One region of the Shewanella sp. MF05960 genome, then DNA from elsewhere that is predicted to be linked to it. Evidence: predicted binding sites of a transcription regulator. Region 1 holds the regulator's gene; each other region holds the start of a gene.

Region 1 (6,297 bases):
ATCAGTTACGATCTCGCCACAACAACTCTGACGTTAACCGGTAATGCCAAGCTAGACCAAGCAGGCAGCCAAGTCACGGGCAACCTAATTAAATACAACATTAAAGCCCAAGAGTTAATTGCTGAGAGTACCGGTAAAGGCCAAGATCGCGTCATCACGATTATTCAACCAGAAAATTTCCAAGACGAGTCAGCGCCAAAACAAAAGCTGCCTGAGATCCCTGTCAACAAGCAGATAAAACCATGAGCCAAATTACCTTAACAGCTGAAAACCTAGCCAAAAGCTATAAAGCGCGTCAAGTCGTAAAAGACGTCAGCTTAACTGTAAAAACGGGGCAAATTGTCGGTTTACTTGGCCCTAATGGTGCCGGTAAAACAACCACGTTTTACATGGTTGTAGGGTTAGTCAAAAGTGATAAAGGCCGTATATTAATTGATAATGACGACCTCACCGCTGACCCAATGCATCTTAGAGCCCGTAAAGGGATTGGTTATTTACCACAAGAAGCCAGTATTTTTCGAAAACTCACCGTGCACGACAATATCATGGCGGTGTTACAAACCCGCAAAGAACTCAGTAATGACGAACGTATTGAACAGCTCCAGCATTTACTGGAAGAGTTTCACATTACTCACATTCGCGACAGCCAAGGCATGTCATTGTCTGGCGGTGAACGCCGTCGAGTCGAAATTGCCCGAGCACTCGCTGCTAACCCTAAATTCATTTTGCTTGATGAACCTTTTGCGGGGGTTGATCCGATTTCGGTTATCGACATTAAAAAAATTATCCAGCAGCTAAAAAGTCGTGGATTAGGTGTACTGATCACTGACCATAATGTTCGCGAAACACTCGATGTATGTGAAAGAGCTTACATCGTAAGCCAAGGTAATTTAATTGCCGAAGGAACACCTGAAGAGATCTTGAGCAATCAACAAGTTCGAGCTGTGTACTTAGGTGAACAATTCAAGCTATAGTTAAGTTATATACCCAAACAACCTGAAGATACTCGATTTCAGCAAGAATTTACACGCGTTTAGGCAAGGCATTGATTGCGGTTAATGGTCGTTCCCTTTCCAAAATCAATAACACAGCATGAACGCGTGTAAAACTTGCCCCTTGGGAGTTTCACCGTGTTCCCACTACGTTGTTGCGTTAATTTATAAGGTGCCTACATTACCGCATTAACGCGCCTAGTATTGAAAACACGGTGAAGCTCTGAAACACGTATCTTCAAGTTGATTGGGTATACGCCTTTTAGCCTATCTAATTCATTCCATTGAACGATACCTAAATTGCGTGAAATGTCATTGACGTACGTGACACCCCATTACAGTTTTTCGAGATTGTTATTTTTATGGAAATCATCTAGGGATAAGCGGTAAATGAAAGCGTCACTCCAACTTAAAATGGGTCAGCATCTCACTATGACCCCTCAATTGCAGCAAGCCATCCGCTTGCTGCAATTATCTTCATTGGAGCTACAGCAAGAAATCCAACAGGCGCTGGACTCAAATCCATTGCTTGAAATAGAAGATGAATTTTCTCAAGCTAAAGATCCCTTAAAAGAAAGTCGCGATCAATCAGACACAGACTTCAGTGACAACAGTAATGTGAGTGTCGAAAAAGATACTTCAACCATCGACACCACAGAATCCATCAGTAAAGAAACTATGGACGACATGCCCATGGACACGACCTGGGATGAAGTCTATACCGCCTCACCGATGTCAGGGTCTGGTAGTGCCAGCATGCGTGACGATGATATGCCTTTTCAAGGGGAAACCACCGAAGGCTTATATGAACATTTAGAGTGGCAAAAAAACTTAACGCCATTTTCAGACACCGACCTTGCCATCGCAACAGCCATCATTGACGCAATAGATGAACGCGGCTATCTAACCCAAAGCACTGAAGAAATACTAGAAGCTATGGGCGATGAAAATGTTGAGCTTGATGAGGTTCAAGCGGTGTTAAAGCGAATTCAACATTTTGACCCCGTAGGTGTTGCTGCACGTGACCTTAGTGAATGTCTACTCATTCAACTGTCACAATATGCAGACTCAACTCCGCACATTGAAAATGCGCGAATGCTCATCAAAGATTATTTGGATTTAATCGCTGGGCGTGACTTTAGATTATTAATGCGTAAAACGCGTTTAAAAGAAGATGAGTTACGTGATGCCATTACCTTAATTCAATCTCTTAATCCGCGTCCTGGCTTATTGATCACTGCCGTCGATGACGAATACGTGATCCCTGATGTCACAGTATTTAAAAAGAATGGCCGTTGGGTTGTTGAACTCAATCCAGATAACATGCCTAAAATCGGTGTTAATCAGCAATATGCAGCAATGGCTCGCAGCAGTAAAAACCCATCTGATACTCAGTTTATACGAGGTCATTTGCAAGAAGCTAAATGGTTTATCAAAAGCATTGAAAGCCGTAACGATACCTTGTTAAAAGTAGCCAATTGCATTGTGCAATTCCAACAAGGTTTTTTCGAATATGGCGAAGAAGCCATGAAACCTATGGTATTAAATGACATTGCTGAAGCCGTAGAAATGCATGAATCGACCATTTCGCGCGTGACCACTCAAAAATACATGCACACCCCACGAGGGTTGTTTGAATTAAAATACTTTTTCTCTAGTCATGTCAGCACTGATGATGGCGGAGAGTGCTCATCGACAGCAATCCGTGCATTTATTAAAAAGTTGGTTGCTGCAGAAAACCAGAAAAAGCCGCTTAGCGACAGCAAAATGGCTCAACTACTGGCCGAACAGGGCATAAACGTTGCTCGTCGTACGATTGCAAAATACCGTGAGGCAATGATGATACCGCCCTCAAACCAACGTAAGAGTTTATAAATCACTCAACAATGGAGAAGTGTAATGCAGATCAATTTATCAGGGCATCATGTTGAAATAACCGAATCTTTACGTGAATACGTTCAGGAAAAGTTTTCAAAGCTTGAACGGCACTTCGATCAGATCAATAATGTTCACGTTGTACTCAACGTAGAAAAATTACAACAAAAAGCAGAAGCTAAAGTCAGCCTAAAGGGCGGAGAAATTTTTGCAATGTCAGAACATACAGACATGTATGCAGCAATAGACGCCCTGATAGATAAGCTCGATCGTCAGGTAATTAAACACAAAGAGAAGTATACAAAACACTAACGATGGAACTTTGTACCATCCTGCAGCCGGAATGCACCACCTGTGCCACACCGGGCAGTAAGAAAAAGGTACTGGAACTTATCAGCGATTTAGTCGCTGCCCAGTACCCGACCCTGTCTTCGCAAGAGGTGTTTGAAAGCCTTATCGCAAGAGAAAAAATGGGTAGCACAGGTATAGGTAATGGTATTGCAATACCTCATGGCCGATTAACGACAATCGATCACCCTATTGCGATCTTTGTAAAATGCGAAGAACCCATTTCGTTCGATGCCATCGATAAACAACCTGTCGATATCTTATTTGCATTATTAGTTCCTGCAGATCAGTGCCAACAACACTTAAGCACCTTATCTTCGATGGCCCAAAAACTCAGCGACAAACAAGTACTAAAACAGCTGCGTAAAATCCACGATTCAACAGAACTCTATCAGGTAATTACGGCATGAAACTTGTTATCGTATCAGGACGGTCAGGCTCAGGTAAATCAGTAGCATTAAGAGTACTAGAAGACCTAGGCTATTACTGTGTTGATAACCTGCCATTGCCGCTAATTGGCACCTTATTGGCTCAGTTAAAAGGCAATAATGACCTAGTAGCGATTAGTGTTGATGTGCGCAATATTGCCGAACAAGGCAAAGTGCTTCAAGAACAACTTGAAATACTGCAACCTGATACCGAAATTACCAGTTTTTTCTTAAACTCTAGCGACAAAGTTTTACTTAAACGCTACAGCGAAACACGCAGATTACACCCACTATCTAAAAACCATATTTCATTACAAGAAGCGATTAAATTAGAAGGCCGCTTACTCGAACCTATCGCCAAAATGGTTGATCACTATGTCGATACATCGGCACTCAATATTTACGAGCTAAGCGATCAAGTAAGACAAATATTGCTTGGCAGTGTTGATAAAGAGTTAGTGATTAATTTTGAATCGTTTGGCTTTAAACACGGTATGCCGACCGAAGCAGACTTTATGTTCGACGTGCGCTTTTTACCTAACCCGCACTGGGAAATAGAATTAAGACCATTAACAGGTCTTGATGAGCCTGTGCAAGAGTTTCTTGGCCGTCAGCCTCTGGTGAATAAGTTTATTTGGCAAATCGAAAATCTATTCGAAACCTGGATGCCACATTTAGAGCGTAATAATCGCAGTTATTTAACCATCGCCATCGGCTGTACAGGCGGACAACATCGCTCAGTTTATATCACAGACCAACTCGCTAAGCGATTTAGACAAGGCAGTAAACACACAGTCAACGCCCGCCACAGAGAGCTAAATATCAGTGAAGATCAGCTTTAGTCCTATGTGGAGTGCTAGCCATGCTTGAGCGCCAAGTCACCATCTCAAATAAATTAGGTTTACATGCACGAGCAGCCACAAAACTAGCGATACTGGCTGCTGACTTTGATGCTGAAATCACCCTAATTCAAGCAGACAAACAAGCCAGTGCCGCTAGCGTGTTAGGACTGCTCATGTTGGAAAGTGGCATCGGAAAAATGATCACTGTCACAGCAACAGGTCCAGACGCAGCAGTGGCATTAGAGGCGGTGTGTAATTTGATTAACGATAAATTCGATGAAGGCGGCTAACGCGTCGCACTGATTATCTAACAGCACTTAACAAACGTCAGTTGTACTCTCTCGTGGCATTTTTTGACAATGATATTCAAGTTAAACTGAATTTATTTAACCGCTTACAGCCCACTATTCATCAATTACCATTCATTGCATACGACTCACATTTCACGGTAAATGATTAACCGCTCAAATTGAATATAATGCCTTTTAAATTAATCAAAAACCGCTGGAAACATTCAGTGTGGTCACTTGTTAATGCGGATTAGTATTTCCCCCTCTTCAGTCGTGCGCCGACTAAAGTACACTTATTCTTTAACGTTGAGAATGACGCTCTTAAGCAGTTTTTAAGCGTGTCTTCAAGGAACCTTGGCGCACTGTTATTTATCCTCATATGAATGACAAACGTAATGTCCTCATTTTGTCATTTACATAACCTTTTACTGCCATAAATTACCGCCATAATGCCTCTCAATAAACAGCCATCACCCAAAGGCTAGTTCACCAAATTAGTGCAATTGCACCAATTAAAACAAACAACCCAATATTGCAAAACACAATAATAACTATAAACACTTGTTTTTAAACAATTTAAATTAATTTAAACAGTTGGCACACAGTTTTCATATAGAGAGAAGATACCTACTAAGTAGTAGTTTAATTTTTAAGCAGTCCATTGTCATTTGTAGGAGATAGCGATGAGTAAAATGAACCTAGGTCAGAACATCAAATCAGTTAATGGCATGGTCGCTAAGCTGATTGGACAATGCCGTCAAAACATTTTTTTCTTAGCGCATCTTGGTTGCAGCCAGTGGGATGAAGTTGAATCCCGTTCAAGCAAATACAAATAAAGCATTAAGGAATAAATAAGATGAGTATTTCAACTGCGAGACACTATCCAATGGACTTTCAACATCAAGTGATTAGCGAAGTTAAGGTACATAACCGCCTATTATCTGATGTCGCCAAACAATATGGTGTGTCATCAAAAACTGTATATAAATGGGTCAAATATAGCGAAAGCCATAAAACTGAAAAACGCGGTGCAATAATGTCAGAGATCGCTCTTTTACAGGAAAAAATTACTCAGTTAAGTCAACAATTACAAACAATGGCAAGTTAAGCCAAAACCGTTTTGGCAAGGATGTATGAGTGTGTTGTCGGTTGGTCCCCCAGCGAACTGATAATACAAAGCAAATAGCAACAACATCATACTAATAATAAGCGCACAACATCTTGCATCCTTGCCGCTTTATTTTTTACCGTTAATGCCGTGTGTTGTTGTAACGAACACAGTCATTAACGCGACAGTTCAGGCGTTATTGGGTCCCCAGACTCTATATCCAATAACGTCATTTTTATTCGAGTAGATGCAGTGAGGTTCATTTAACGCCGCTCTACCCATGTTATGGCAAGGATGTTTGACCGTATTATCACTCGCCCCCAGCATGTCGATAACACAGCAAACAAACTAACAATAAGCGCACAACATCTTGCATCCTTGCCGCTTTATTTTTTACCGTTAATGCCGTGTGTT
Region 2 (6,297 bases), on a different contig from region 1:
TTCAACGATATTGGCATCAAAGCCAACCTGTACGTCCATAATTTCATCACGAAGCGCTTGCGACCAACGCATGTCAGTATCTTGCTTATCACTTTGCACACCCGCGTCTAATAACTCACGAATAGGCTCAATCATCGAATACGGCATGGTAATATGGAAATCACCGCCGCCGCCGTCAACTTCAATGTGAAATGAGTTAATGACTACCACTTCAGTTGGGCTGACAATGTTAGCCATTGCAGGGTTCACTTCCGAATCAAGATATTCAAACTCAACATCCATCACTGGCGCCCATGCATCTTTATAATCTTCAAAGATGATTTTTAGCAACAACTGAACAATGCGACGCTCTGTTGGGGTGAATTCTCGCCCTTCAATTTTGGCATGAAAACGGCCGTCACCACCAAAGAAATTATCAACCAAAATAAACACTAAACGTGCTTCCATGGTGATAAGTGCAGTACCCTTCAACGGGCTAAAACGCACCATATTTAAACTGGTAGGGACAAATAACGTATGAACGTACTCGCCAAACTTAAGCATTTGTACGCCATTAATAGACACTTCTGCCGCGCGGCGCATCATGTTAAACATGCTTATCCGAAGATGACGTGCAAAGCGCTCGTTAACGATTTCGAGCGTGGGCATACGTCCACGTACAATTCGGTCTTGAGACGAGAAATCATAAGAGCGCGCATCTTCGCTATTCTCTTCAATATCATCGTCATCAACGTCGTCTACTCCATGAAGTAGCGCATCGATTTCATCTTGGCTTAATAAATCACTCACATCGTAGCCTTAGCAGTTAATGCATTTGGTTATTGCATCACAAAACCAGTAAACAGGACTTTTTCAACCACTTTTTTGCCCGTTATTGGTTGCAGCGTATTTTGCACATTAAGTAATGCTAATTGACGAAGCTCATCTTTACCGGCTTGGGTACTGAGCTTTTGCACATCTGCACCACTAAATGTAGTTAACAGTGCATCTTCAATTAAAGGAATATGTTTCTTAGTTAAGATACTGTCGTCTTCACCGCGTACCATTAGCTGCACTTTAATCTCAACTAACCGCGCACGATCAACGCCAGGCAAGTTGAATAAAAAAGGTCTCGGCATACCGACATAATCTGCTTGAGCAGAGACAACCGCCTCAGCTTCTGACTGGGTAGCATCTGCACCTTCAGCAACCGGTGTAACAGGAGCAGGATCATCTGACCCCATAAAAAACCAGGCACCACCCGCGGCTAATAAAAGCACAACCAAACCTATGCCACCAAATAACACCAGCTTGTTCTTCTTTTTCCCGCCGGTTGCAGTCTCTTCTAACTCTAATTCTTCAGCCATAAAGGTTCCCAATAAACAATGTGACTAACTTGATGACGAGCTCAATAACCCATTGTTATTAAAAAGTCATATTATGTGTATAGGTTACCTGCTTAAGCATAATAATCTATAGCAGAATGTAAACTCCTTGATGTATTTGTCATCAAGCTGATGTCTTGTGTTGATATTTCGTCCAATTGACCATCAGATGACTGGCCTTGATGTTCAGATGACTCTTGTTGCTGCTCTCGTCCGCTACCGCCTTGCGATACCTTGCTGTCGGTCAGTTGTAACCCTTCACTTGCAAGCATGTCACGTAAACGAGGAATAGCTTGCTCAACAAGATCGCGAGTTTGCGACTGCGCAACATGGAATTGCACTTGAGTTTGATCACCCTGAATTTGTATTTTTACCGTTAAATGACCTAGCTCTGGTGGATCAAGACGAATTTCGGCTTGCTGAATACCATTACTCACCATGGTGATTAACTGTTGCTTCATGACAGGAGAAAACTTTTGGATCATCTCCTGCATCTGGCTGCCCGCCTCCGACTGTGGCCTTAATGAGAGTTGAAATTGCGGTACCTCACTCTTGTGCACAGGCGTAAAGCTACTTTGATTTTGTAACGACTTATTGTCAACTTCACTGACATCAGCAAACATATCAAGTCCGTTATTGGCGGAGTTAACGTTTACACTAGATTCATTAGCACGCTTACCTGCAACAGAATCTAACACCACCGAAAAATCAGCTTTTTCTAAGGCTTTTACCTCAGCAGCAACAGGTTGAATATTACCATCGATCCGCGTTTTATCACCTAAAATAGCTTTAGCATCTGCAGCCAAAGTTGATGTCATATTCTGATCAGACTGAGAGGCGCTTAACTCCGCGCTGAATGATGATGCGATACTCGCACTCAGTGTCACTGAAGATGGGATTGATGTTAACTCAACATCCAATTGCGCCATAGTAGCGCCTTGATCTTTAACTCTCGCATTCACAACAAGCGCTTTATCTATCTCGCTTTGCTGGTAAGTATTAAGCACATTAACCGAAGTATCATCAATACTTTCAAGTTCGAGCTCAGCCATCGCTAAAATAGACTCATCCACAACGGGCATTTGTAAATTAAAATCGCTCACTAACTCACCTAATGCTTCAGCATCTAGTGCTTGTAATTCAGTGCGAGAAAGTTTGCTAAATGCCATTAAATTGGCTAATTGCTCGGGATTAAGCTCTGAGATAACGAGTGAAGATGAAGACGAAGGAGATAAATGAATTGTTTCGGTAAATAACTCATCGACATTGAATTCACTGCTTTTACTATCAAGAGAATCTAAATCAATTTGTTCAAACGTTAAGTCACCTAATGTATTTCCGATTACATTAGGCGAATTAAAAATGGGTTCTAAAGTGGCGCCCTGTTGCGTGTAAACACCGCTCTTATCGACATACGGCAATTCATTTCCGCCATGAGGATTACGCTTACCTAAAGTATCGGCCATCGTCAGCTGAGCAAAAATCATCTCTGCATCTGAATTTTCATCAGAAAGTTGCTCAGCTGTTTTATTGAGTTCGTTTTCGATATCGGCATCATATATTGGCACTTCGACATTTGAGTCTACGGTTTTAACGCTAGCATTTTTTACTTCTGCACTTGATTCGCTCGCCTGATTAAAAGTAGATAAGAATGACGTATTTTCAACATCTTGCTTGTTACCTTTCAAACCCACATCGGCAGATTTACTGCTATTGCTAAGTAAGATATTGCTCATCTGCTGCATAATCGGCTCCACTTAAATCAAATCAAGTTTGGTGAAATATCATCTCGAAAGGGGTCAATATCAAGTACGTTATGCACTGTCACATTGGTATGTAGATAACCCGACAGCAACTAACATGGACTTTAAAAATCCACTTAGTACTGTCACTTCGCTGACGATGTGTTTTTCTATGAACAGAATCAAGCAATTTAAGTGCCACTTGTTTAAAAACACTAAAGTTAAACATTGAGGCCAAAAACTGAGGTAAAAATAAGGTAAAAATACTAATAATCTAATGCTGACAATCTAATGCTGACAATCTAATGCTGATAATCTACTGCTGACAAGCAAACCTTGATAAATTCTGATTCAACAAACTACTTCATCTTCTGCCGAAAATATTGCTGCATCGCAAACTCATCAGACATTTTTTGTTCGCGTTTTGACTCAGCCATTTGCTCTTTGGTGGCTTTTTTAGCCAACAACATCTCAACCGCTTTACGCTTTTGTTGAGTCTCTTGCCAATGTTGCTGACGATAACCCACTTGTTTTTCACCGTCTTTAACCACGGCCACTTGTTGTAAAATGGCCTGATCAACCTGGCGAATAAATTGATGAAACTGATGATATTGATTAGCACGTAATGTGGTGCCGGTGTGGCCTTCCATTTGCTTCATGTAATCTAAGCGGTAATTATTTAGCGCATCAAGCTGCCCCTGGCGCTTTTGGCGTTCAAATTGAGCGGCTTTTAATTGCAACGCGGCTTTCTCTTCTGCGGCAACAGCTAATTTAAGTACGGTGACTAACGGATCTGTTTTAGCCATGGATTAACCTTGGCACTGCGCGGCAATTTGCGTCAGCATGAGTTTACTGTCATCAAAGCTCACAGGTTCTTTAAAGCCCTGACGTAAAAATGCATTCATTGCAGGCTGTAAACGAATGGCATTATCAATGCGCGGATCGCTGCCTTGTGAATAAGCGCCGATAGAAATCAAATCACGATTTTGCTGATACAACGAATACATTTGTTTTACACGACGCATCGCTTCTAGATGCTCACCACTTATCACCATTGGCGCCACACGACTAATAGAGGCTTCCACATCAATAGCCGGGTAATGCCCAGAGTCTGCGAGCTGGCGAGATAACACCACGTGGCCGTCTAAAATGGCACGAGAAGCGTCGGCAATCGGATCTTGCTGATCATCACCTTCTGTTAGCACAGTATAAAATGCGGTAATAGAGCCTTGACCAGGACCGCCATTACCCGCTCGTTCAACGAGTCTGGGTAATTTTGCAAACACCGATGGTGGATAGCCTTTAGTGGCTGGCGGTTCACCCACCGCTAACGCAACTTCACGCTGAGCCTGGGCATAACGGGTTAAACTGTCCATCAGCAATAACACGTCATAACCTAAATCACGGAAATACTCGGCAATACGCGTAGAGGTTTCACACGCGCGTAAACGCATTAATGGTGAAGTATCTGCTGGCGCGGCAACGACAACAGAACGTGCTCGGCCTTCCTCACCTAAAATCTCTTCAATAAATTCTTTAACTTCACGGCCACGCTCGCCCACCAGCCCAACCACAATAATGTCAGCGGTAGAACCGCGAGTCATCATGCCAAGGAGCACACTTTTACCGACACCAGAGCCAGCAAACAAGCCCATACGTTGACCTTTACCAACGGTGAGCATCGAGTTAATCGCTCTTACACCGACGTCTAAAGGCTCGGTAATCGCTCGTCGAGACAAGGGATTAATATTGGGTCCGTGACGAGCAGCTTGGTGGTCAGTATTCAATGGTCCTAAACCGTCTAACGGTGCACCACTGCCATCGAGCACTCGTCCGAGTAACGACATGCCTACATTTAAACTCGATTGCTCACCTAACGGTGTCACTCGAGCGCCTGGTAATACGCCGCGCAGCTCTTCAATTGGCATCAAGTACAGTAATTTATCATCAAAACCGACCACTTCAGCCACTAACTCGCCCACCATGGTTTCAATTGAACACAAGCTGCCTACAGGCGCACGACATCCAGTGGCTTCAAGGGTTAACCCGACAACACGCACTAATTGACCACTGGCCACAGGGCGCAGAGGCAACACTTTTTTGTGATGAACGCTAAATTTATTCAGCAACTGCTGTTGACGATGGTTCATCCATTGTCCTTAGCAGTATCAACATTAGTGGCATCAACATTAGTGGCATCAACATTAGCGGCTTCATCAACTCTCGCAGTATCATCAACACTAATCGTATCTGGCGTTATCGGGACTTGTTGTGATGGATCATTTACATTTTGTTGTTCATTAATGGCAGGCGATAAAGCCGCTTTCGCATGGCTATCTTCTATGCGATCGATTTGTGAAGAGTCCGTTTGTGATGAGTCAACTTGATCAACTGATGATGTACTCTCATCGTCAACATGAGCCTGCTCAGCAGATGCTTGCGTATAAGCAGCTAAATCTTCAACTTCAGATGATTGATAATTAGGGGTTGTAGTTTTTAACTGTTGGGCATTTTTAGTCAGCTGAGTGGCCTGCTCTTCAAGCTCAGTAAACACTTGATCAATACGTTGTTTAACCCGTAAGTCGACTGAAGAACGCACGCTTTCAATCATGCAATCACCGTTTGATAACGTCGGGTCGATATCGATTTGCCATTGATTTTTTAGCAGTTGTTCTGGCGGGTAGTTTTGCGACACGATATCGGCATCGTGCTGGTTTAAGCGTAGCTTAACCCTTTGCTCTTTTAACGGCAGTGCGTCAACACCTTGACGAAGTGCCGACAAAATATGCTCTGGATGGGTTTTTAATTCATGACCAATCACTGACTTAGCTAAACTCATTGTCATCGCCAGTAATTCCGCTTCAATCTCAGCGTCTAAAACAGATAACGGTTGTTCGAACTGAGCGATAAGCTGCGTGAGTTGCTCAACCAATTGGTTAACGGCTACTTGCCCAGCTTCAAGGCCCTGTTGTTCACCTTGAGTAAAACCTTCACTGTGGCCTTGCTCTAAGCCTTCTAAACGGCCTTGCTCTAAACCTTGTTGATAACCGTCTTGCTTGCCCTGCTCAAACCCTTCTTGTTCCGCAGCAGCGCGAATATCTTCAATTTGCGCCATGGTTGGCGGAGCCATTGATTTTTCAGCGGTCACAGGTTTGGTTTGGTAAGGCTCAGATGACTTACCAAACATATTA
Region 3 (6,297 bases), on a different contig from region 1:
ACTCATTAAAGCGCGCTAAGAATGCCGGTTGTTCAAGACTGGTTTTCCATTCACATTGATACGTTGCTGCAATCAACTCCATCTGTTGTTCGAGGGTTGAGTTGATCCCCAGCGCGTCATCAATGACCACTGATTTTAAATATGCTAAACCACCTTCTAATGAATCCATCCAGGTAGAGGTGCGCTGCAGTTTGTCGGCGGTTTTAACGTAAAACATCAAAATACGGTCGATGTATTGATAAAGCGTTTCGGTCGATAAATCGGTAGCAAACAAATCACCGTGACGTGGACGCATACCGCCATTGCCTGCCACATAGAGGTTCCAACCTTTGTCGGTTGCGATAATGCCGATATCTTTACTTTGTGCTTCGGCGCATTCGCGAGTACATCCCGATACGGCAAACTTCAATTTATGCGGGCTACGTAGGCCCTTGTAACGATTTTCTAAATCGATGGCAAAACCCACCGCATCTTGCACGCCATAACGGCACCAGGTACTGCCGACACAAGACTTAACCGTTCTTAAAGACTTGCCGTAGGCGTGTCCCGTTTCAAACCCTGCATCAATGAGTTTTTGCCAAATTTCAGGTAATTGTGACAAGGTTGCACCAAACATATCGATACGCTGCCCACCTGTGATTTTGGTATATAAGTCATACTCTTGAGCAATCTGCCCCATTGAAATCAACTTGGCTGGGGTAATTTCGCCACCGGCAACCCGTGGCACAATAGAATAAGTGCCGTCTTTTTGGATATTGCCTAAATACGCATCATTGGTGTCTTGCAGCTGAACATGGCCGCTGTCTTGGTTTAATACATATTGGTTTTGTAAACTGGCAAAAATCGAGGCGGCTGCGGGTTTACAAATATCGCAACCATACGTGTGGCCGCTTGCTGAAGGTTTGCCGTGTTGACGCATTAATGAATCAAAGTCATTAATGCCTTCCACTTGGCATAGGTGATACAAAGCTTGTCTGTCGCGATCAAAATGCGCACAAATACCGGCATTAAAATCAAGCCCAGCAGCTTGCAAGGTTTGATCAATAATTTTTTGCACTAATGGCGCACAACCGCCGCAACCCGACGCTGCGCGGGTACACGATTTAATTTCAGCCATCTTATGATTGCCAGCTGAAACCGCTTCAACAATGTCGCCTTTCGTCACTTGATGACAAGAACATACAATAGAGGTGTCTTTTAAGTCGGCTTCATCTTCAGCACCCGCAAGTAATAACTCAACTGCAGAGCCTGCAATTTCATCCTGAGACAAATACAAATCCAGTAAGCGGCTGTAATCGCTATTGTCGCCAATGAGTACCGCGCCTTTTAAATACTTACCACTGTCATCAAGCCAGAGCTTTTTATAAATACCCGTTTGATTATCAGACAACTCAACAAATTGAGCATCCTCAAAACCACGGCTTGCGCCAATAGCGGCCACATCGACGCCTAAGAGTTTAAGCTTGGTACTCATATCAGCACCGGTAAACGATTGGCTTGGGGAGCTTGATGATAATGAGGCAATATGTGAAGCAACAACACGTGCCATTTGATAACCGGGTGCCACTAAACCAAATATTTTTTGTTGCCATAATGCACATTCGCCGATGGCATACACATCGGGAGCTGATGTTAGGCAGTGATCGTCAATTTCAATACCGCCACGCTCACCAATGCTGATATTTGACACGCGGGCTAAAGCATCCTGTGGGCGAATACCGGCAGAAAAGACAATCATGTCGGTTTCAAGAAAAGATTCATCATTAAATGTCATGCGGTGCAGTGCAGTTTCACCATCAATAATGGCGGTCGTTGCTTTTGAGGTATGCACACTCACCCCGAGCTGCTCGATTTTACTGCACAGCAATTCACCGGCTTTATCATTAAGCTGAACGGGCATCAATTGTGGCGCAAACTCGACAACATGGGTTTTCACCCCAAGTTGCATCATGGCATTTGCCGCTTCTAAGCCCAGTAGTCCGCCGCCGACAACCACCCCGACCTGACTATTTTTCGCCGCTGCTTGAATAGCCTCAAGATCTTCAATGGTGCGATAGACTAAACATTGAGCGCGATCGTTGCCTTGTATTGGCGGCACAAATGGAAACGAACCAGTCGCCAAAATTAATCGGGTATACGAGTAACATTCACCTTGGGCACTTGTGACGGTTTTCGCTGCGATATCAATCGCCGTGATGGGAGTATTTAAATGCAGATTAATGCCCCAATCTTGATAATCCTGCGCACTGGTTAGCATTAACGGATCGGCACTGCCTGTCTCAAAATATTTAGATAACTGCACTCGGTCATAGGCTGGACGAGGCTCTTCGCCAAACACATGTACTTCAAAGGTTTTATTCAGCCCTAGACTGCATAATTGCTCAATAAAGTGATGACCCACCATGCCATTGCCAACGACCACTAATTTGGGTTTTGAGACTGTCATTTCCTGCTCCTTCATGCCTTGGATGGTAAAAAACAAAATGGCGCCAACTCCTGTTAAAGAGTTGGCGCCATTGCCAGTTACAATCCCGATTTTTTTAAATTTTACTGTTCGTGCTTTTATGGGTTATGTCCCATTAATGCGTTGCAGTATCATACTGTGATGTTGCAGACTCTATGCCAACAAATAAAACTATGTAATAAATTGATTTATAAAGACTTTAAATATTCAACGTTAACTTTGTAGTGATAACACGTCCTTTTTAGGCTCAACCGCACCAACATTGGGCGCACCATCACTGTTCAATGTTATTTACTCCGCCAAACGAGCACGGTCAGATTGGCTAACCAGCGCAATAATTTGCGCGGACATTTGCGCCATCGACATGCCTTTTAACATCGCTTGCTGCTGTATAATCTGGTGTGCTTTAGTTTCATCAAACCCTTGTTGCATCACAATCAACTTAGCCCTACTCAGCAATTTAATGCTCCGGATCTCGTCGTCTAATTTTTTAAATTCTGCGAGCGTTTTACTGGCGGCATTAAAGCGAATTTGTGCCAAACTAATCACGCTGGTTAACCGGTTCACCGTTAACATGTCGGGAATAAAAGTGATTCGTCCGCAATCAAGTAATTGTGACAGTACATCTTGTTGCCATGACTTGGCATTAACAATAATCACCATAGGTTTAATGGCCAAAGTGCGTTGTATTAACCCCTGAATTTGACTATGCAATTGGTCAGTTAGAATAAGTAAAGTATCAACATGTTGTTGATGTAAACGTTGCTCAATTTGACTAATTGACGTCAACACACTGACATGCCCAAATGCCGCCAAACAAGCTTGGTATTGCACCACATCACAATCAACGACAGGCACCAGTGAAAAGCCTGCATCACAAAAAATTAAACTGCGCATGGTCGCTCCTTTTTGTGCCATTGAGCCAATAGGTTATTCGCATCACTCAAACGATTTGCCCAACACTGCTGGCTTAAACTAATGGCCTGCTCTACCGTCAATGATTGTTGCGAACCGCCCGCCATATGGGATTGCTGATTCAGTAACAGTATTACGGCAGTTAATGTCGCGCTAATACTACTCAATGCTTGCTCAATCATGGTGCGCGACATAACACCACTAAGCTCAGTTGCCAATAATGGCTGAGTTTCGCGCCATAACAGCGCAAGTATGTCGCTAGACAGGTCAGCCTGACCCACTTTTGCACCACAAAAGCCTGCTAATAATGTCGGAATAGTCGAGCTAGACACGGTTACATTGGCCGCTTTTTTACTGACGACTTTCATTAACGTAGCCACTCTGGGGTTAAATTCTGTTTCGCCTTGCAAGCCTTTAAAAATCGCAACATGACCGGGTGGATATTCATTATTAGCAAATAATGCTTCGCTGACCTGTTGATGCAAATCATCTAAGCCTGGGTGAAAATAACTGCGCAAACTGATTGGAGCGTTACTTGGATTAATACAGCGTGCAGCGGTTTGAATGACGCTGCGTAATCCCAATTCTTGATGCAATTGACGACAATCATCTAACACGGGGGCTAAGTCACCTGCGCGCACATAGACAATACCGTCAGACGCTAATGCTAACGCTGCACTTTGAGGGGTGGTGCAACACCGAATACTTAATGCATCTAAACATGACTCAACATGACGGCGATGCGGTAACGCTTGGCTATCGCCATGCAGCATCACACGGACACCTTGCTTAGCCAGCAATGTTGCCACCAGCAATAACCAAGGTAATTGTTCACGTTTACCTGCATAAACAGGCCAATCAATATCGACTGATAAAGACTGCCAATCACTATGTAACGTATGACGTAATCCCGCGACTATTCCGGCAACTTCATCCACGGTTTCGCCGCGAACTCGCATAAGCATCATTGCGCTCGCCATTTGCACTCGCGTGGCATGCCCTAACGCAAACCCTTCGAGTAACAGACTTGCTTCTGCAAACGTTAACGAACGAGATCCCTTTTCGCCTTTACCCAACGCTTTTATCAATAACCGAAAATCAAATGTTTCGGCAGATGTCAGGGTTAATTCACCTATTTTAGGCATACAGCGCCTCATATTGTGTATTGACCTGTGAAGATGACAAGTCGATATCATCAAGTAAACAGGCAAGTTGCTGGCCGACACTGACCACCTCGCCAATAATGATTAACGTGGGTCCTGAGTCTTTAATGGTTAACGCTGCATCAGCCATTGAAGTCACTGTCGCAAACGTTACAATTTGATTAGGCCGACCTCCATTAGTGATAAATGCGACAGGTAAACTGGCGGTGCATTGTGCTGTAAGTAAGCCAGTTGCAATACGCGACGCTTGCTCTTTTCCCATATAAAAAACCAAGGTCGACTGCGCAGCTAATAATGCTTGCCACTGGCTAGGCGCAACAGCGTTATCAACATCGGTCATTTTTGTGCCAGTGATCAGCGTGACACTGCGAGCCATGCCGCGAAACGTCAGTGGGATCCCTGTGCTTGATGCACAACCTAAAGCAGCAGTGACGCCGGTAATAAATTGTGAACGAATACCCTGCTTGGCGAGATAAAGCGCTTCTTCAGATCCACGGCCAAAAATATGTGGGTCGCCACCTTTTAAGCGCACCACTTTCAAACCTTGTAGCGCAAGCTTGAGTAATAGCGCATTGATATCATCTTGTTTAATACTTGGTTGGCCGCAACGCTTACCGACAAAGTGACGCTGACAATGTGTATCAACTAAAGTCAAAATATCGCTACTCACTAGGCTGTCGTAAACTAATGCATCTGCTTGGGCAACAATACGCGCAGCTTTTATGGTCATTAAATCGAGTTGACCACACCCAGCACCAACAATGGCAACCTCACCCGCTTGCAGCGCATCGGCACAAGCGACGCCAACAGAGTTAACACCTTTGATTAATCCATCTACCATATTCATTAGGCGACATCCTCTTCTGTTACAGTTGCGTATTCAAGTTCGATGTACGATAAAGCCTGTTGCCAATGGTTTTGGGCACATTGCTTCACTTCACTATTACAGCTGCCACATTGTCGACCACACCCTAAGCTTGATTGCGTAACATCTAATGCCTTATTAAATTGCAGATGTTGCTTACCATCATGAAATATTTGTTGGTCAAACTGCGCATTTATCTCATCAGCAATTTGTGCATCAGTCACCCCGGTACAGGCACAAATTAACGGGCTATTACCGGCATTAATTTGTTGATGTAACTGCTTTATAAACGTGTTGTCGACGGGTTTTCCAATAAAGGCATTCAGCGGCTCAACGGCTAGGTTAACCCGAGTGTGAGACAGCACTTTTATCGCGCTAACAATGCCCTTTTCCATATTGCATTGCACATGCAGGCGCTGGCCATGAACATTCGCTGACCAGGCAAGTGAGTGGGCAGTAGCTTGATAAGCAAACCCCTCCTCTGCATCAGTAAATCCGACGTGATGACATATTCCGGTGGTTAATGTTTGAGCGACTTGCCAGCATAAACCTTGCGCTTCAGGATCGTGCAAACCAAACACCACACCTTGCAATGCCAGTTCGACAGGCTTCAGTACCACATCTTGACACTTATATCCGGGTTGCTGCGATACTGGGTCGACTCGGCTATCGAGGTATTGATTAACCCCTTTGCCCAATGAGAATTGCTTAGACCAATGCATGGACATCAACGCCATCTCAAGCGGTATATTTTGATCAACCACCACCCTGGCCAGAGCAAATGACGTAGATTCTTTGTCTACGGCGGAGCCGATGGTCACAAGGTCGCCATCTGCAATAGAAAAGCTTGCGAGGTTATCAGGATGAAGTTGTATTACAGGCTCAGGAAT

Evidence for each region. Region 1 encodes sigma-54, which starts transcription at its own class of promoters, with help from an activator protein. Its sites were predicted from a motif close to GTTGGCACGNNNNTNGNNT; they were not measured.
Region 2: a site for sigma-54 is predicted at 3,291-3,309, ahead of ACROAE_RS15970 (flagellar hook-length control protein FliK). Genes of this name have one in related genera too.
Region 3: a site for sigma-54 is predicted at 2,609-2,627, ahead of nirB (nitrite reductase large subunit NirB). Genes of this name have one in related genera too.

The regions. Positions count from the first base shown of each region.
Region 1 is NZ_JBOZPS010000004.1:194,930-201,226, forward strand. Features, by position in the region: gene lptA (lipopolysaccharide transport periplasmic protein LptA) at 1-246, shown strand, start outside; gene lptB (LPS export ABC transporter ATP-binding protein) at 243-974, shown strand; gene ACROAE_RS05725 (RNA polymerase factor sigma-54) at 1,383-2,867, shown strand; gene hpf (ribosome hibernation promoting factor) at 2,892-3,179, shown strand; gene ptsN (PTS IIA-like nitrogen regulatory protein PtsN) at 3,182-3,625, shown strand; gene rapZ (RNase adapter RapZ) at 3,622-4,485, shown strand; gene ACROAE_RS05745 (HPr family phosphocarrier protein) at 4,506-4,775, shown strand; gene ACROAE_RS05750 (hypothetical protein) at 5,459-5,611, shown strand; gene ACROAE_RS05755 (transposase) at 5,632-5,883, shown strand.
Region 2 is NZ_JBOZPS010000017.1:32,575-38,871, reverse strand. Features, by position in the region: gene fliM (flagellar motor switch protein FliM) at 1-789, opposite strand, end outside; gene fliL (flagellar basal body-associated protein FliL) at 819-1,346, opposite strand; gene ACROAE_RS15970 (flagellar hook-length control protein FliK) at 1,439-3,109, opposite strand; gene fliJ (flagellar export protein FliJ) at 3,466-3,912, opposite strand; gene fliI (flagellar protein export ATPase FliI) at 3,916-5,256, opposite strand; gene fliH (flagellar assembly protein FliH) at 5,253-6,297, opposite strand, start outside.
Region 3 is NZ_JBOZPS010000003.1:179,828-186,124, forward strand. Features, by position in the region: gene nirB (nitrite reductase large subunit NirB) at 1-2,446, opposite strand, end outside; gene ACROAE_RS04215 (ANTAR domain-containing response regulator) at 2,756-3,361, opposite strand; gene ACROAE_RS04220 (glycosyl transferase) at 3,349-4,524, opposite strand; gene cobA (uroporphyrinogen-III C-methyltransferase) at 4,517-5,389, opposite strand; gene ACROAE_RS04230 (nitrate reductase) at 5,389-6,297, opposite strand, start outside.